3 regions of the Nocardiopsis sp. iso_25 genome follow, and region 2 is predicted to be linked to each of the others. Evidence: riboswitches for the same ligand, from Rfam matches in the RefSeq annotation. Region 2 holds a riboswitch; each other region holds the start of a gene.
The links. Region 2 has a riboswitch for cobalamin ahead of AC0VX6_RS15935 (ABC transporter substrate-binding protein). Riboswitches for the same ligand answer to the same signal wherever they lie in the genome.
Positions count from the first base shown of each region.

Region 1 (6,223 bases), 920 kb from region 2:
CCAGCTCGCCCGCGTCGTTGACGTAGAGGTTGCCGGGCGCGGCGCCCCACGCCTCGGTCATCGCCTCCCTCAGCGGGGCGGGCAGGCCCCCGGTCCAGGCGGCGTACTCCTCGGGGGTGATGCGCACCTGGGCGTCGGTCAGCTGCACGGAGGTCAGCCAGTCCTCGTCCTGGCCGCCCGCCGCGATCAGGGCGTGGATCAGCGCGTCCCCGGCCTCGGTCTCGTCGGGCAGGTCCAGGCCGGGCAGGGCGTCGGGCCCGCCCAGGTCGTAGCCCTCGGCGCGCATCCGGCGCAGCAGGCGCACCAGCGAGCGGGGCGTGTCGAGCCCGACGGCGTTGCCGATGCGCGAGTGCTTGGTGGGGTAGGCGGACAGGACGACGGCGACACGCTTGTCGGCGGTGGGCACGTGCCGCAGCCGGGCGTGGGCGACCGCGATCCCGGCCAGGCGGGCGCAGCGCTCGGGGTCGGCGACGTAGCGGGGCAGGCCGTCGCGGTCGATCTCCTTGAAGGAGAAGGGGACGGTGATGATGCGGCCGTCGAACTCGGGGATGGCGATCTGGCTCGCCGAGTCCAGCGGGGTGACGCCGTCGTCGGAGGCCTCCCAGTCGGCGCGCGGGCTCGTCAGGCACAGCCCCTGGAGGACGGGGACGTCCAGGGCCGCCATCCGCTCCACGTCCCACGCCTCGTCGTCCCCGCCCGCGCTCGCGGACGCGGGAACGCTGCCGCCCGCCGCCAGGACGGTGACCACCAGGGCGTCGAAGCCGCCGAGCGCCTCGTAGAGCTCGTCGGGCGCCGAACGCAGCGACCCGGCGAACACGGGCACGCCCACGGCCTGCCCGGTGGCGTCGACGGCGTCGGCCAGGGCGTGCGCGAAGGCGGTGTTGCCGCCCGCCTCGTGCGCCCGGTAGTAGAGGATGCCCACCTTCGGAAGGCCGGGGTCCTGAGGCCGGTCGCGTTCTGCGAAGCCCCACAGCGGGACGGGCGCGGGCGCCTCGAACCCCTCGCCGGTCAGCAGCACAGTGTCGGACAGGAAGGCGTGCAGGCGCGCGAGGTTGGCCGGACCCCCCTCGGCCAGGTAGCGGTGGGCGTCGGCCGCCAGGCCGATCGGAACGGTGGAGTGCTCCATCAGTTCGGCGCTGGGCTGCTGCTCGCCGCCCAGGACGACCAGCGGCGTGCCCCGCTCCCGGACGGCGGCCAGGCCCGGCCACAGGTCGTGCGGGGAGCCGAGCAGCCGCACCACCACCAGGTCGGCGCCCTCGACGACGCCGGCCAGTTCGGTGTCGGAGGCACGGGAGGGGTTGGCCCACGCGTACGCGCGGTCGCTGGCCCGCGCGGAGAGCAGGTCGGTGTCGGAGGTGGACAGCAGTGCGATCCGTACCGTCATGGCCGGATGCCTCCCTCGGGGTTGGTGTTCCGTCGTCGGTCGGACCGCTCGGGTCCGGGGGTTGCCCGCGCCTCGGCGGCGGGGGCGTCACGGTGGCGCGGCGGCGCGGCGCCGCGTCTCAGGAAGCGGATCACCGGGTGCCCGGGTCCGGTCTCGACCTCGGCCCGGACCCCGTAGACCTCCTCGATGAGGGCGGGGGTCAGGACCCGCGGGGGCGCGCCCTCGGCGACGACGCGCCCGCCGCGCAGCACCAGCAGCCGGTCGCAGTACATCGCGGCCAGGTTGAGGTCGTGCATGGCGATGACGGTGGTGACCGGCAGGCCCGCGACCAGTTCCATGAGGTCGAGCTGGTACTGGATGTCGAGGTGGTTGGTCGGCTCGTCGAGCAGCAGTTCGCTCGGCTCCTGGGCCAGGGCGCGGGCGATCTGGGCGCGCTGGCGCTCACCGCCGGAGAGCGTGTGCCAGGACCTGTCAGCGGTGGCGGTCAGGCCGGTGCGCTCCAGTGCCGCCGCGACGGCGTCCGCGTCGGCCGCGGACATGGGCGTCCAGGCGCGGCGGTGGGGGACGCGCCCCAGGGCCACCACGTCGCGGACGGACAGCTCGGTCTGGGTGTGCGCGTTCTGTTCGACGGCGGCCACGCGCCGCGCCACCGCCCGGCGCGCGGTCCGGCCGATCGGCTCGCCGTCGAGGGCGACCACGCCCGCGGAGGGCGCCAGGACACCGGAGAGCAGCCGCAGCAGCGTGGACTTGCCCGAACCGTTGGGGCCGAGCAGGCCGACGGTCTCACCGGGGCGCGGAGCCAGGGTGACGCCGTCCAGGACGAGCCCTCCGCCGATCAGGCGGCTCACCCGTTCGGCGCGCAGCCCGGTGGCGCCGGGCCCGCCGCGCCGCGTCCGCCCCCCTCCCTCGGGCCGCGGGCCGTCGGTCGTGAGCGCCGGGCGGGCGGGCGGAGCACCCGCGCCGAGCACCTCGGTCGCGGCGTCCCTCCCCGGTGCCGTCGCGGAGGAGGCGCCGTCGCGGCCGCGCGCCACCGCCTGGTCGGAATGGGTCACGTGTGCCTCCTCGCACGGTAGAGCACGGCGACGAAGGCGGGCACCCCGATGAGGGAGGTCACCACCCCCACCGGGATCTCCTGGGGGTCCAGCGCGGTGCGGGCGACCGTGTCCACCCACACCAGGAAGACGGCGCCCGCCAGCGCGGTGACCGGCAGGAGCCTGGCGTGGGCCGCACCGGTGAGCGCGCGGGCCGCGTGCGGCAGGACCAGCCCCACGAAGCCGATCGCCCCGGCCGCGCTGACCAGGGCGGCGGTGAGCAGCGCGGTGGCGCACAGCAGCACCATGCGGGCGCGGGCCACCCGCACGCCCAGGTTCGCCGCGGCCTCCTCACCGAAGGCGAACGCGTCCAGGGTGGTGGTGTGCGCCAGGCACACGGCGAGCACACCGGCCAGCACCGCCGCGCACAGCACCACGTCGTCCCACCCGGCGCCGCTGAGGGAGCCCAGCAGCCAGAACAGCACCCCGCGCGTGGTCTCGGCGTCGGCCGAGGTCAGCACGATGAACGAGGTCAGCGCCGAGAACAGCTGCATGGCCGCCACCCCCGACAGCACCACGCGGTCCATGCTCGCGCCCAGGGTGTGCGCGAGCAGCACCACCAGCCCGAAGGAGAGCAGGGCGCCGACGAAGGCGCCCGCCGACAGCGACACCACCGCGCCGCCCCAGCCCAGCACCAGCACGGCGACCGCACCGGTGGAGGCCCCCGAGGACACCCCGAGCACGAAGGGGTCCGCCAGCGGGTTGCGCAGCAGGGACTGCATGACCGCCCCGCACAGCGCCAGCCCCGCCCCGCACACCGCGGCGAGCAGGGTGCGGGGCATGCGCAGGTCCCACACGATGCCCTCGCGCAGCGGCGACAGGCCGCTCTCCCCGAACCCCAGCCGCGCGGCGACCGACCTCCAGACCTCGGCCGTGGTGATGTCGGCGGGGCCGATGGTCACCGCCACCGAGACCGACACGGCCAGGAGCACCAGTCCACCGCAGGAGAGCAGCGCCAGACGCGCACCGCTCACCGGCCGAGCCCGAGGCCGCGCAGACCCCCGGCGACCTGCTCGATCCCCTCGACCGTGCGGATCGAGGGGTTCATGGCCTGGCCGCTGAGCAGGACGTAGCGTTCCTCGCGCACGGCGGTGAGGTTGCTCGTGGCGGGGTTGGACTCCAGGAACGCGATCTTGGCGTCGGCGGACTCCGCGGTCTGGGAGTCGCGGGTCAGGTCGCCGAGGACGATGACGTCGGGGTCGCGGTCGGCGACGGTCTCCCAGTTGATCTGGGGCCACTCGTCGTGGGTGTCGTCGAAGGCGTTGCGCGCGCCGACCGCGCGGGTGATGGCGCCGGGGGCGCCGCAGCAGCCCGCGAGGTAGGGCGACTGGGAGTTGGCGAACCAGTACATGAGGGAGACGCCGGAGGCGTCCAGGTCCGAGGTGGCCGCCGCCACCCGCCCCTCCAGTTCGGCGACCAGCTCCTCCCCGCGTTCCTCGACCCCGAACAGCAGGGCCAGGTCGCGGATCTCGCCGTACACGGCGTCGAGGGTGAGGGGTTCGCTGCGCGAGCCGTCCCCCCCGCTGTCGTTGTCCTTGCCGGTGGCGCAGTCGGTCGGGGAGACGTAGGTGGGCACGCCCAGATCCTCGAACTGCTCGCGGGTGGCGACACCGCCCGTGCCGAGCGTGGAGACGAAGGAGGCGGTCACGAAGTCCGGTTCGGCGTCCAGGACCACCTCGAAGGAGGGGGCGTTGTCAGCCAGGCGGGGGATGCCCCCGTTGGCCTCCTCCAGCCCCTCCATGATCGGATCGGTCCAGGTGGCGGTGCCGACGAGGCGGTCCGCCAGCCCCAGGGAGAGCAGGATCTCGGTACTGCCCTGGTTGAGGGAGACGACGCGCTCGGGCGGGGCGTCGACGCCCACCCGGTGCCCGCAGTTGTCGACCGTACGGGCGCCGGCGGCGGCCTCCCCCTCACCGCTCCCCCCTTCCGGGGAGGGGGCGCAGGCGGTGAGCAGCAGGGCGGAGGCGAGCAGGAGGGGAAGGGGGCGCGGGGCGCGACGCAGCATGGGCATGCCTTGGATGTCGGGGCTCGAACGCGGAGCCTGGCACGGGACGCCTCCGCGCACTCGACGCGGAGGGGCCAGCAGGTCTTCGGACTCGGGTTCGTCCGGACGGGATGCCTTCCCAGGTCGGTGCCGCCTCGACGCCGTGGTCTCCGCGGCCTCCGCCCCAGTGGCGTGAGTACCCCGCCCGTCCCCCTCACCGCTGCGCGTCAGTTCCGGATTCGCACCGGATTCCCTGACCACGTACGTGGTACGACTGGCCCCGGCAGACTATCAAGGCCCCCTCGGCCCTTCGCCGCCGGAAGGCGCACAGGGGCCACGCGGTGAGGACCGCGCCGTCGCGCGCTCCCGGGGATAGGCTCGTGACCGGCCGCACACGGCCCCGCACCACCAGCACCCGGCTGAGAGGGGTTTTCCGGAGATGACCGAGACGACGTTCGACCCGCGCGCACTGCTCGCCCGGAGCAGGCTCGGCGTCCTGGCCACCATCAAGGCGGACGGCCGCCCCCAGCTCTCCCCCGTACAGCCCTTCTACGACGCCGAGACCGACCTCCTCCACGTCTCCATGACCGAGGGCCGGGCCAAGACCGCCAACCTGCGCCGCGACCCGCGCGCCACGCTCCAGGTCACCAGTGCCGACGGCTGGGCATGGGCCACCGCCGAGGGCGTGGCCACCCTCACCGGGCCGGGCACCGACCCGCACGGCCCCGATGTCGAGGCGCTGGTGGACTACTACCGCCTCGCCGCCGGCGAGCACCCCGACTGGGAGGAGTACCGGTCGGTCATGGTCTCCGACCGCAGGGTGCTCATGACCATGCCCGTGGACCACGTGTACGGCGAGAAGATCCGCTGACCGCACGGACGGGGCGGCCCGGGCCGACCGGCGCTTGCGCCCGTCAGCCCGGGCCGCCCGCACACCGGCGGCTCCGCCGACCGGTGCCCGTGGTGGTCGGCCCCGTCCTCCCACACGCCGGAGGCGGACCCGCCGCCCACCCCCCGGCGCACGCGAACGGGGCGGGGCCGCGGCCTGCCGCCGTACCCCCGCCCCGCTGGCCTCAGCGCTTAGCGCTTCATGCCGTGCTCGATCGCCTCGATGATGCGCGGCCGCATCTCGGCGGCGCTGATGATCGCGTCCACCGAACCCACCTCGACCGCGCGCTGGATGCTGTGCACCCGGTCGAACTCCGCGGCGACCTCGCCGAGCTTCTCCGCCCGCACCGAGGACTGCGTCTCGGCCAACCGGGCGTTGAGCGCGGCCCGCTCGGCGCCGCTGGCCGCCGACACCTGCTCTTGGAGCCCGGTCACCCGCGGGTCGCTCGCGGTACGCGTGTTGACCTCACCGGCGAACACCACGGCCGCCGCCGGGGCCCCGCCCAGCACCGAGGCGAACGACCCCTCCAGCGCGAGCACCGTCATGTTCGGGTTGAGCGCCTTGGAGAACACCACGAACGCGCCGCCGTGGTACCGCGAGATCACGCAGAACACGATCGGGCCGTCGAAGTTGACGATCGCCCGCCCGATCTCGGCCCCGTACTCCAGCTGGAGCTTGCGCAGCGACTCCGGCGAGCCGTCGAACCCCGACAGGTTCGCCAGCACCACCAGCGGCCGGTTGCCCGACGCCGCGTTGATCGCCCGCGCCACCTTCTTGGACGAACGCGGGAACAGCGTGCCCGCGGTGTAGGTGTCGGGGCCGTCGGTGGGCGGGAAGCCGTGCCGCGGCACCGACCGCGACTCGATCCCCACCAG
Region 1 covers NZ_CM149667.1:2,742,379-2,748,601, reverse strand. Annotated here, with positions in the region: gene cobN (cobaltochelatase subunit CobN) at 1-1,384, opposite strand, end outside; gene AC0VX6_RS11840 (ABC transporter ATP-binding protein) at 1,381-2,436, opposite strand; gene AC0VX6_RS11835 (FecCD family ABC transporter permease) at 2,433-3,449, opposite strand; gene AC0VX6_RS11830 (ABC transporter substrate-binding protein) at 3,446-4,480, opposite strand; cobalamin riboswitch at 4,540-4,753, opposite strand; gene AC0VX6_RS11825 (PPOX class F420-dependent oxidoreductase) at 4,899-5,330, shown strand; gene AC0VX6_RS11820 (ATP-binding protein) at 5,540-6,223, opposite strand, start outside.
Region 1: another riboswitch for cobalamin. It lies ahead of AC0VX6_RS11830 (ABC transporter substrate-binding protein); the one in region 2 lies ahead of AC0VX6_RS15935 (ABC transporter substrate-binding protein).

Region 2 (6,223 bases):
CGAGTACAAGGTGGTCGCCGAGCGGCGGCTGTGGCTGGCCGTGCTGCGCGCCCAGGCGCGTCTGGGCGTGGACGTCCCGGCCGGTGTGGTCGAGGACTACGAGAAGGTCCTGGAGCAGGTGGACCTGGCCTCCATCGCCGAGCGCGAGCGGGTCACCCGCCACGACGTCAAGGCCCGCATCGAGGAGTTCAACGCCCTCGCCGGGCACGAGCACGTCCACAAGGGCATGACCTCGCGCGACCTGACCGAGAACGTCGAGCAGCTCCAGGTGCGCGACAGCCTGCTGCTGGCGCGCGACCGGGTGGTGGCGCTGCTTGCCCGGCTGGGGAGGCTGTCGGCCGAGTACGGCGAGACGGTGATGGCGGGCCGCTCCCACAACGTGGCGGCGCAGGCCACCACGCTCGGCAAGCGGTTCGCGTCGATCGCGGACGAGGTGCTGGTCGCCCACGGGCGGCTGGAGGAGCTGATCTCCCGCTACCCGCTGCGCGGGATCAAGGGCCCGGTGGGCACCGCGCAGGACATGCTGGACCTGCTGGGCGGGGACCGCGCCGCGCTGAGCGCGCTGGAGGACGAGGTGGCCTCCCACCTCGGGTTCGAGCGGCGCTTCACCAGCGTGGGCCAGGTCTACCCGCGCTCGTTGGACTTCGAGGTGCTGACCGCGCTGGTGCAGCTGGCCGCCGGTCCCTCGTCGCTGGCCAAGACGATCCGCCTGATGGCCGGGCACGAGCTGGTCACCGAGGGGTTCGCCGAGGGCCAGGTGGGCTCCTCGGCCATGCCGCACAAGATGAACACGCGCTCGTGCGAGCGGGTCAACGGGCTGACCGTGATCCTGCGCGGGTACGCGTCCATGGCCGGTGAGCTGGCCGGGGACCAGTGGAACGAGGGCGACGTGTCCTGCTCGGTGGTGCGCCGGGTGGCCCTGCCGGACGCGTTCTTCGCCTTCGACGGGCTGGTGGAGACGATGCTGACGGTGCTGGACGAGTTCGGCGCCTTCCCCGCGGTGGTCTCCGCCGAGCTCGACCGCTACCTGCCGTTCCTGGCCACGACCAAGATGCTCATGGCCGCGGTGCGCGCCGGGGTGGGCCGCGAGACCGCCCACGAGCTGATCAAGGAGCACGCGGTGGGCTCGGCCCTGGCCATGCGCCAGGAGGGCGCGGGCAACCGGCTGCTGGACCGCCTGGCCGAGGACGGGCGCTTCCCGCTCGGCCGCGAGGAGCTGGACGGACTGCTGGCCGACCGGATCACCTTCACCGGTGCCGCCGCCGACCAGGTGGCCGCCGTGGTGGAGCGGATCGACGCGATCGTGGCCGCGCACCCGGAGGCGGCCGCCTACTCCCCGGGTTCGATCCTGTAGGGCCCGGGGCTCGCCCGGCGAGGGGCCCGGGACGGTGACGCCGTCCCGGGCCCCTCGCCGTGTGCGGCGTGCGGACGTGCGGTGACGCGTGTATGACCCAGCTCACTACCGCTAACAGTCGGTCCGAAAGTTAACGCCTATTACGGTTGTGCTGTCGGCACGTCCAACCCCCGAGCCCCTCGGAGCACCCATGATCGACCCCGATTCCTTCGGTACCGCGCTGTGGACCGTGCTGATCGTCGCAGGCGTCGTCATCGCCTTCGGTCTGGCCGCCCTGGCGGACATGGCCATGCGCCGCCGCGAGGACCGCGCCGCGCGCGCCGCCCGGAGCGCGAACCCCGCGGCGGCGCGCGCGGACGGGCGGGAGCGGGTGAACGGGAGCGGACCCGCCGGCGGCGGGGGCTCCCGCGCCTGAGACCGGCGCCGCCCGCCCCGGCCCCCGGCCCCCGGCGGGCGTCCTCCGCCCAGCCCGGAAACGCGGCTCACGCCACCAGGCGGGCGAACAGCTCCGGGTCGGCGTTGCCCCCCGAGACGACCGCGACCGTCTCCTGCGGGCGTCCGGGCGCGGTGGGCACCCGGCCCGCCAGGACCGCGGCCGCGGCCAGGGCCCCGCTGGGCTCGGCGACCAGACGCGCCCCGTGGGCGAGTGCGGCGACGGCGCGGGCGATCTCCTCCTCGGTCACGGTGACGACCTCGTCCAGGCGGGCGCGCAGGTGGGCGAAGGTCAGCTCGGACAGGCACACGCGCACCCCGTCGGCCATGGTGCGGTGGGTGCGCTCGGGCGGCCAGGCGACCAGACTCCCGGTGCGCAGGCTCTCGGCGGCGTCGGCGGCCAGTTCGGGCTCCACCCCCACGACGCGGACGCGGCGCGGGCCCGCGGCGGCCAGCGCGGCGGTGGCCACCCCCGAGGCGAGCCCGCCTCCGCCCACGGGCACGACGACGGTCGCGACCCCGGGCGACTGCTCCAGGATCTCCAGGCCGACCGTGCCCTGGCCCGCGATGACGCGCGGGTCGTCGAAGGGCGGGACGAGGGTGAGCCCCTCCTCGTCCCGGAGCCGCCGCGCGGTGGCCTCCCGCTCCCGGGGGGCCACCACGACGATGCGGGCGCCCAGGGCGCGCATGCGGTCGACCTTCACCCCGGGCGCGCCCTCGGGGACGACGACGGTGCAGGGCGCCCCCTGCCGGGCGGCGGCGTAAGCGAGCGCCTGGCCGTGGTTGCCCGAGGAGTGGGTCACCACACCGCTGCGGCGCCGGGCGGGGTCGAGCAGGGCGACGGCGTTGGTGGCACCGCGCAGCTTGAAGGCACCGGTGGGCTGGAGGCTCTCGGGTTTGAGCAGGAACGGCGGCCCTCCGGCGGGGCCCGCCGTCAGCGGGGTGCGCACCACCTCCCCGCGCAGGCGCTCCTGAGCGGCGCGGACGTCCTCCACCGTGATCAGTTCCATGCGTTCCCTGTTCCCGGTCCCGGACCGGCCACGCGTGCGGACCGGCGGCCCGCGGGGCCGCGGCCGTCGGCCGGGAGGGGAGCGGGTCTCGCGGAAGGAACGCGCGTGCACTACCGTGGCCGGTTGACTGTCAGCACAAGTCCATATCGTCGACGTCGCAGTGCACGGGAAGCCGGTGGAAGTCCGGCGCGGTCCTCGCCACTGTGACCGGAGGGCGCCTCCCGCACGCCACTGGGCCGGACACGGCCCGGGAAGGGTGGGGGCGCGGGGCAGAAGCCCGACTCCGGGAGCCAGGAGACCGGCTGCGACCGTCCGCGTCATCAGACCACGAAGGATGGTTTGTTCGTGAAGCCCACCGGGGCACGCGCGGTCCGGTACCGCCTGCCCGTCTGCGCCGCCCTCGCCCTGCTCCTGGCCGCGACCGCCTGCGGCGGCGCCGCCCCCTCCCCCGAGGCCGCCGGGGAGACGATCCGCAACTGCGGCGTCGACGTGGCCGCGGACAGCCCGCCGGAACGGGTGTTCGCCGCCTACCAGCCCGCTATCGAGACCGCCCACGCGCTGGGCCTCAGCGACCGCCTGGTGGGGACGGCGTTCCTGGACGCCGCCGTCCTGGAGGAGTACGCCGACGCCCAGGCCGGACAGGAGTACTACCCCAACCTGCCCAGCCGCGAGGAGCTGCTCAACCACAGGCCCGACTTCGTGCTCGCCGGGTTCAACGACGTGTTCACCGACGAGAACCTCGGCACGCGGGCCTCCCTGCGCGAACTGGGCGTCGGCAGCTGGATCCCGGCGCCGCTGTGCCCGAGCGGGGACGGCCGCACCGACGCGACCATCGACCCGGCCTCGGTGACGATGGACAGCGTCTACGCCGACCTGCGGGATCTGGGCGCGCTGTTCGACGCGCGCGAGCGCGCCGAGGAGGTCGTCGCGGACATGGAGGGCACGATAGGCGGGGTCGCCCGGGCCCTGGAGGGCCGCGTGCCTGAGGAGGACCGGCCCACGGTGATGGTCGGCCGCCCCAGCGACCAGGGGTTCCGGGTGGCGGGCGGGCAGGACTTCTCCACCGAGATCATCCGGCTGGCCGGCGGCGTCAACGCCTTCGCCGACCTGGACGGCGGGCGCAACCACGACGTGGCGGTCGAGGACGTGATCGCGCGCGACCCCGACTTCATCCTGGTCGACGTGTGCTGCGACGCCCGGATGACCGCCGCCGACGCCGCCCCGGACGTGGAACGGATCACGGCCGACCCCGTGCTGGCCAACCTGACCGCGGTCACCGAGGGGCAGGTGGAGGAGTTCACCTTCGCCGACCGCTCCGCGGGTGTGCGCAGCGCGGCCGCAGTGGAGACGGTCGCCCGGATCCTGCACCCCGGCCTGTTCGGGTAGGCGGGCCGATGGCCCCCCATACGGCCGGGAGGCCCGTGACGACCGTGCCCTCGGGGGTCCGGCGTCGGCTGCGGGCCGCCGCCGACGGTTCCGGGGTGCTCGTCGGCGCCCACGCCCGCGCGGCCGGGCTGGCGGTGGCCCTGCTGGTCCTGGCCGCGACCCTGCTGGTGTCGGTCCTGGTCGGCTACGAGCGGCTGTCGGTGTCCGACGTGTACCTCGCCTACGCCGGTTTCACCGGTTCGGACACAGACCTGGTCGTGCGGCACCTGCGTGTGCCGCGCACCCTGGCCGGGCTGGCGGTCGGCGCTGCCCTGGGCGTGTCCGGGGTCCTGGCGCAGGGGGTGACCCGCAACCCCCTCGGCGACCCCGGCGTGCTCGGCGTCAACGCGGGCGCCTCCCTGGCCGCGGTCCTGGCGATCAGCGTGTTCGGTGCGTCCTCGCTGCTGGGCTACGTCGGCTTCGCCTTCGCGGGCGCCGCGGCGGCCGTCTGCGCGGTCTACGCCGTCGGGTCGCTGGGCCGGGAGGGCGGCGGTCCGGTCAGGCTCACGCTCGCCGGAGCCGCGGTCTCAGCCCTGCTCGGCTCGCTGACCTCGGCGCTCGTCCTGCGCGACCGCGCGAGCCTGGAGGAGTACCGGTTCTGGGTGGTGGGCTCGCTGGCGGGCGCCGACGGCGCGGCGCTGCTCCAGGCGCTGCCGTTCCTGGCCGCGGGGCTGGTGGCGGCGGTGGCGGCGGCCCGGTCCCTGAACGCGGTGGCGCTCGGCGACGAACTGGCCCGTTCCCTGGGGACACGGCTGTGGCTGGTGCGCGGGGCGAGCGCTCTGGCGGTGGTGCTCCTGGCCGGGACGGCGACGGCCGTGGCGGGTCCGATCGGCTTCGTCGGAGTCGCCGTGCCGCACGTCGTGCGGGCCCTGGTCGGCCCCGACCACCGCTGGGTGCTGCCCTGGTCGGCGGTGCTGGCGCCCGTCCTGCTGTTGGCGGCCGACGTCGCGGGCCGTGTGGTGGCGCGTCCCGAGGAGTTGCAGGTCGGCGTCCTGGCCGCTCTCATCGGTGCGCCGTTCTTCGTCCTCCTGGTGCGCGGGCGAAGGGTGGCGGGGCTGTGACGGCGCGTTCCGGGGTCCTGGGCCCCCGGACGGGGGTGGCCCGGCTGGGCGGGCTGTCGGTGCGGGTGTACTGGCCCTCGGTGCTGCTCGGCGGCCTGCTCACCGCCCTGGCCGCGGCGGTGGCCCTGGTCTCGCTGACCTTGGGGGACTTCGAGCTGGCCGTGGGCGAGGTGGTGGACGCGCTCACCGGCCGTGCCGGTGTGATGGTCACCCACGTGGTGGTGGAGATGCGGCTGCCGCGTGTGCTCACCGCGCTGGGCGTGGGCGCGGCGCTGGCGCTCTCGGGGGCGCTGCTGCAACGGCTGGCGCGCAATCCGCTGGTCAGCCCGGACGTCATCGGGGTCAGCGCGGGCGCGACGACCGGGGCGGTGCTCGCCATCGTGGTCTTCGGCGGCACGGCGGCGGCGATCGCGGCCAGCGCGCTGGCGGGGTCCGTGGCCACCGCGTTCCTGCTGTACCTGCTCGCCCATCGGCGCGGTGTCAGCGGGCAGCGGCTGGTCCTGGTGGGGATCGCGGTCACCGCGGTGCTGGGCGCGGTGACGTCGTACCTGCTGACCCGCACGGAACTCACCACGGCGCAGCGCGCCGTGCTCTGGCTCACCGGCAGCCTGGCGAACCGGGGCTGGCCGCACGTGGTGACGGTGGCGGTGGCGCTGGCCGTCCTGGCGCCGACCGCGTTCGTGCTGGCACGTCAGCTGTCCCTGCTCCAGCTCGGCGAGGACGCGGCGACCGCCCTGGGCGGCCGGGTGCGGCCCGCCCGGGGCGCCCTGCTGTTCACCTCCGCCGCGCTCGCGGCCGCGGCCACCGCCGTCGCCGGTCCCGTCGCGTTCGTCGCTCTGGTGGCCCCGCAGATCGTGCGGCGTCTGCTGGGCGGACGCGCTCTGGGGCTGCTGCCCTGCGCCGCCTGCGGAGCGCTCCTGGCGGCCGGTGCGGACCTGGTC
Region 2 covers NZ_CM149667.1:3,662,968-3,669,190, forward strand. Annotated here, with positions in the region: gene purB (adenylosuccinate lyase) at 1-1,354, shown strand, start outside; gene AC0VX6_RS15925 (histidine kinase) at 1,545-1,769, shown strand; gene AC0VX6_RS15930 (threonine ammonia-lyase) at 1,837-2,796, opposite strand; cobalamin riboswitch at 2,938-3,117, shown strand; gene AC0VX6_RS15935 (ABC transporter substrate-binding protein) at 3,142-4,182, shown strand; gene AC0VX6_RS15940 (FecCD family ABC transporter permease) at 4,191-5,282, shown strand; gene AC0VX6_RS15945 (FecCD family ABC transporter permease) at 5,279-6,223, shown strand, end outside.

Region 3 (6,223 bases), 1.9 Mb from region 2:
GGCCGGGGGAGGCGGCTCGCTCTCGGAGAGCGGCGCTCCCTGCGTCCGCGGCCCTGGCTCGGGCTCTCCGGAGGAGCGGGTGGCGAACAACACCATGCCCGCCAGGACCGCCAGGGCTACCACGACCGTGATCAGGGGGTGGTCCGGTGCCATGGCGAGGCGGGACTGCTTATTCACGAGGGAATCTCCACGTTCATCGCTCAGACGAACGTCCGCGGGGAGCAGAGAGGGCTCACCCGCGCAACGCTTGACTTCGTGTGTGACGCCGGCCGAAGGACGGGGGTTCTCACCGTCCGGACCGTGCGCATGGGGCCGCACGCCGGGTGCATGGGCGAAGGGGGCCCTCCCTATACTTGCAGCCGTGGAAGGTACATGATCCACCCCCGCGTCCCGGGCCCGGCCCGGAACGAACGGGGCGGAACCATGTCGCAAGAGGGAACCCGGTGCGAGTCCGGGACTGCCCCGCAGCGGTATGGGGGAACGAACGCCGCCATGAGCACTGGTAGTGCCGGTCGCCGAGACCGGAAACCGGGAAGCGGCGGCCAGTAGGAGGAGCGGTGTCCGCACCGCCCGCGCCCCCGAGTCCGAAGACCTGCCTCCACCCGGCGACGCACCCGCGGCGCCGGCGGTCCCGCGCCCCGAGGGAGGGCCGGAGGCGGTGGCAGGTCCGGTGCGCGCCCGCGGCGCGTCCGTCGGCGTGCCCGCCCCTCTTCTCCTCCCCGCGGCCGGTACCCGGCTTTCGACGAGGGAGAGAAGCTCATGACCACGACCCCCGCGCCTTCCGCGGCCCCGGGCGGACCACGTCCCTCCGTGCGCTCGACCGTGCACGGCTACCCGCGCATCGGCCCCGACCGCGAGCTCAAGCGCGCCTGCGAGTCCCACTGGAGGGGCCGCACCACCGCCCGGGAACTGGACGGGGTCGCCGCCGACCTGCGCCTGGGCGTCTACGCCCAGCTGCGCGAGGCCGGTGTCGACGACATCCCCTCCAACACGTTCTCCTACTACGACCACGTGCTGGACACCGCGGTCCTGTTCGACCTGGTCCCCTCCCGCTTCGCCCCGCCCGCCGCGGCGCCGGACCGCGAGGAGGAGCTGCGCCGCTACTTCGCGCTCGCCCGCGGCGAGCAGGGCGCCCCTCCGCTGGAGATGACCAAGTGGTTCGACACGAACTACCACTACCTGGTCCCCGAGCTCTCGCCCGGCACGCGTCCGCGCCTGGTGGGCGACAAGCCCGTCGCCGAGTTCCGTGAGGCCGCCGAGGCGGGCTTCCACACCCGCCCGGTCCTGGTCGGCCCGCTCACCTTCCTGCTGCTGGCCAAGCCCGCCGACGGCGCCCCCGAGGGCTGGGAACCGGTCCAGCTGCTCGACCAGCTCCTGGACGCCTACGCCCAGCTCCTCGGCGACCTGCGGGCCGCGGGCGCCACCGAGGTCCAGCTGGACGAGCCGATCCTGGCCACCGACGAGGGCCGCGCCGCCGTCGGCCACCTGGAGCGCGCCTACCAGCGCCTGGGCGCGGTCACCGACCGGCCCTCCCTGCTGGTGTCCACCTACTTCGGCTCCATCGGCTCCGCGGCCCTGCGCGTCCTCAAGGAGTCCGCGGTCGAGGCGGTCGGCCTGGACCTGGTCACCGACGACGAGGGCGTGGACGACCTGGTGCGGATCTCCGGCCTGGGCGCCACCCGCCTGGTCGCGGGCGTGGTGGAGGGACGCAACGTCTGGCGCACCGACATCCCGGCCGCCGTCGCCGCGCTCGGCACCCTGCTGGCCCTCACCGACGAGCTGACCGTGAGCACCTCCTGCTCCCTGCTGCACGTGCCCCTGGACCTGGACGCCGAGACCTCCCTGGCCCCCGAGCTGCGCGGGGCCCTGGCCTTCGCCCGGCAGAAGGCCCGGGAGACGGCTCTGCTCGGCCGCGTGCTGTCCGAGGGGGCCGAGGCCGAGTACACCGGTCGGGGCGGCGTCCGTCCCCCCGCCTTCACCGACGCGCGCGTGCGCGCCCGCCTCGACGCCCTGGGCCCGGACGCCTACGAGCGCCCGCGGGAGCGCGGCAGGCCCACCGACACCCCGCTCACCACGACCACCATCGGTTCCTTCCCCCAGACCGCCGAGCTGCGCCGCGCCCGCGCCGCGCACCGCAGGGGGGAACTGGCCGAGGACACCTACAAGGCCGTCCTGCGCGAGGAGGTCGACCGGGTCGTCGCGCTCCAGGAGGAGATCGGCCTGGACGTGCTCGTGCACGGCGAGCCCGAGCGCAACGACATGGTCCAGTACTTCGCCGAGCAGCTGGAGGGCTACGCCACCACCGAGAACGGCTGGGTGCAGTCCTACGGTTCGCGGTGCGTGCGCCCGCCGATCCTGTTCGGCGACGTCTCGCGTCCGGCGCCGATGACGGTCGAGTGGACCACCTACGCCCAGTCGCGCACCGACAAGCCGGTCAAGGGCATGCTGACCGGCCCGGTCACCATGCTCGCCTGGTCGTTCGTGCGCACCGACCAGCCGCTGGGCGAGACCGCCCGCCAGGTGGCCCTGGCTCTGCGCGACGAGGTCGCCGACCTGGAGCGCGCCGGGATCCGCCACATCCAGGTGGACGAGGCGGCCCTGCGCGAACTGCTGCCGCTGCGCTCGGAGCACCGGGCGCGGTACCTGGACTGGGCGGTGGGCTCCTTCCGCCTGGCCACGTCGGGGGTGTCGCCGTCCACGACCGTCCACACGCACATGTGCTACTCCGAGTTCGGGCTGATCGTCGGCGGCATCGAGGCGCTGGACGCCGACGTCACCAGCGTGGAGGCCGCACGCTCGCGCATGGAGCTGGTGCGGGACCTGGGCGAGCGGGGCTACAGGCGCGGGATCGGCCCGGGCGTGTACGACATCCACTCCCCGCGGGTGCCCTCGGTGGAGGAGATCGAGGGGTCGCTGCGGCTGGCGGTCGCGCACATCGACGCCCAGAACCTGTGGGTGAACCCCGACTGCGGCCTCAAGACGCGCGGTTACGCCGAGGCCGAACAGGCCCTGCGCAACATGGTCGAGGCGGCCCGCCGGGTGCGCGCCGACCTGGTGTGAGCCCGGCAGTGTTTTTTTGGACATCCGCTCCGCTTCGGCCCGCCCGTCGCCCGCCATCGCCCGTCGGGGACGCTGCGCGTCGGGACGGGCCACCGCCCTCAACGGACGCCTGCGGTGCGGTGTCTTCCTTGCTCGGGCGCCCGGAGAACGGGAATCGGGTTGAAGCAGGCACAGCGGTGCCTCCGGTGAGACGGCTCGTGCCCACACCGTCGCCCACCACCCTCGACGGACGCCTACGGCGCGGTCCTGCTTGCAGCCTCACCTCCAGCCCCTCCAGAACCCCGTGGGCACCCGAACCGACCCCCACAAGCTGAGGTCGATCCAAAAAGAGTCCCCGGGAGGCTGACATGCGAGAGGGGGCCGCGGCGAACGCCGCGGCCCCCTCGTGCCGTGTCCGGTCAGCCGCCTCAGGCGCCGACCAGGGCCAGCGCCTCGGCGCCGGCGTTGAGCATGATCTCCTCGACGTTGTCGGGCATGACCAGGTCCTCGGCGGAGGCGTCCTCGGTGAAGGGCGGGTGCATCTGGTACTGGACCCGGATGTTGAGGTTGGCGCTGCGGATCACCAGCGTGGCCTCGGGGATGTCCTCACCCAGGAAGTCGTACTTGGTGAGGACGTAGTGGGCCTCGTCGCCGAGGTCCACCTCCTTGTCCTCCTCCACGTTCGCGGCGTCGTAGAAGGTGTTGTAGTCACCCTCGCCCCTGAGCTCCTGCACCGCGGTCTGGAAGTCGCTGGTGGCTGCCTCGACGGAGTCGGCGGCGGAGTAGGGGACCTGGTAGCTGATCTCGAACATCGCGTAGCTCTCGGAGGGGTTGCCCTCCGGGGCGGCGCCTTCGAGGCTCTCGCAGTAGGAGTTGTTGTCCTGGACGTACTTGTCGCCCTCGTCCTGGATCAGGAAGTCGGAGAGCACCTGGTCGGTGAAGGCCTGGCAGGGCTCGGCGGGGACGGCGTAGGGGGGCTCGCCCGCGGGGGCCGCGTCGGGGGCGGGCTCGGACGTCTCACCGCCGCCGGTGGTCTCCTCCGTGCTCGGGGCGGGCTCGGGCTCGGGGGTGACGGTCTGCTGCCCGCCGCCGTTGGTGACGAGCATGACCAGGACGGCGATGACCAGGACGACGATCACGACGCCGCCGCCGATCACGACCCACAGGCCCGCCTTGTTGCCGCCGCCCTGGGGCTGCTGCGGCGGAGGGGGGTACCCGGGGCCGCCGGGACCGCCGCCGTAGGGCGGCTGGCCGCCCGCGTACATCTGCTGGTCCGGGGAGCCGGGGAAACCCGCGGGACCGCCGTAGGGCGGCTGGCCGCCGGTTCCGGGGTCGCCGTAGGGACCGCCGTGGGGCGGCTGGCCGCCGGTTCCGGGGTCGCCGTAGGGGGCGCCGTGGGGCGGGCCGTAGGGCGGTTGGCCCCCACTGTTGTCCCCACCGCCGTATGGGTTCTGCGGCGGCTGGTTGTATGGTCCGTTTTCGCTCATGGCTCCCCTCGCCCGTGTGTGATGACCGTGTTGTCTGGGACGCGTGTGTGCGCCGTTGGGTTCTCACGACTTCCCGTGCGGCCCCGGAAGGGGGCACGGTGGCCGTGTGGGGGAGGCGCACCTGTCGCCACTGCCGTCCCGCGGGCGAGGGCGGGGGAGTGGGCGGGCGTTCCCCGCCTCCGTGCGGAGGTTGCGGTGGACCGGGGACCGGCCACCGGGGGCGGTGGCCGGACGGAGCCGAAGGCGTCCTTCGGTCCGGGCCGGGACGTGTGCATCCTAGCCGTGAGCGGTGTCCCCTGGGCAGGTCAGACCGGGGGTAGCAGGGTGAATCGTCACTGTTTTGTGTCGGTTGTGCAGGAACTCATCACGCACGTGACGCAATCGTGACGCCGTTCCCCGCGCGGTCGCGCCCCGCGCGGGGTAATGGGGCGTCCGTCGGGGGCGCCGCCGGATCAGAACATCGAGATGTGCACGTGGTCGAAGTGGTTCTCGGTGATGCTGCCGCGGTCGGCCATGTCGCGCCAGCCCTCGTCGCCGCGGCGGATGTCCCAGATCTGCTGCCGGTAGATGATGTACATGATCCCGAGGCGGTCGGCGTTCTCCTGGGCCCACTCGGCGATCGCGTAGCCGCGGTCGATCTGCTCCTGTGGGGGCGTGTTCCCGTTGGGGTCCACCATGAAGTCGCAGGCGCGGCCCTTGGGGTGCTCGCCGACCACCCAGCCGCCGACCGCCCGGTAGCAGCCCACGCCGCCCACGTCCCTGCCCTCGCCGAACTCCTCGATGATCAGCTCGCGCATCTGCTCGGTGCGCGGGGTGATGTTGTACTGGCCGCCCATCGGCTGCACGGGGTGGTCCGCGATCATCTCCTGGACCTCCTCGCGGCGCCCCTCCAGCTCGTCCAGGTCCTCCTCAGCCGCGGCCAGCTGCTCCTCGGCGTTCTCCTGCGCGGTCTCGTCGCGCTCCAGGGCCTGGCTGAGCTGGTCGATCTTGTCCTGGTTGCTGGTGGACAGGTAGTCGATCACCACCGCGCGGTCGATGATCTCGTCGGGGTCGGCCTCGACGAACAGCGACATGGACAGGCCGATCCCGCTGCTGGTGTAGGTGGCCACCGCCAGGGCGCGCACCTGCTCGCGCGCGTCCTCGACGTCCTCGCGGGTGCTCTGGGCCCGCTCCTCGGCACGCTCGGCCTCCTGGATGACGCCCTCCATGTCGCGCAGTTCGCCGTTGAACTCCTCGCTCAGGGTCTCCGCGCGGTCCTGGAGGGCGCTCATGTCCTCCGGCTCGGCGGGCACCGGCGCCGCCACCGCCGTGCCCTGGGGTGCGAACAGGAAGCCGCCCAGCACGGCCAGCGCCAGCGCGGCCACACGCGCGCGGCCCGGGCGCGCAGCGGCGGCGAGGAGCCCCGCCAGGGCCCGGGCGCGGTCCGGCAAGCTGAGTTCGGGAGGGTCGGGAGCCCAGAAGTCGGCGAATTCGTCCACTCGGCTCAGGTCGTCGGGCTGCACGGTGTGGTCGCTCCTCGGGCCCGCACGGCCCCCGGGCACGGGGGCGGAGCGGGCGCTGTTTCTCGTCGTTTCCCCAGAGGGGCCGACAGCCGCGGGAGCGGCCTTCGGCCCTGGCCTCCCGCGCACACCCGGGAGCCGGGGGCGAGAGTAAAGGGACCGTCATGAGTGTAGGCACTCGCGCGGTTATTCGGGAGG
Region 3 covers NZ_CM149667.1:1,801,195-1,807,417, forward strand. Annotated here, with positions in the region: gene AC0VX6_RS07850 (polysaccharide deacetylase family protein) at 1-153, opposite strand, end outside; cobalamin riboswitch at 434-594, shown strand; gene metE (5-methyltetrahydropteroyltriglutamate--homocysteine S-methyltransferase) at 760-3,060, shown strand; gene AC0VX6_RS07860 (DUF3558 domain-containing protein) at 3,468-4,526, opposite strand; gene AC0VX6_RS07865 (coiled-coil domain-containing protein) at 4,979-6,028, opposite strand.
Region 3: another riboswitch for cobalamin. It lies ahead of metE (5-methyltetrahydropteroyltriglutamate--homocysteine S-methyltransferase); the one in region 2 lies ahead of AC0VX6_RS15935 (ABC transporter substrate-binding protein).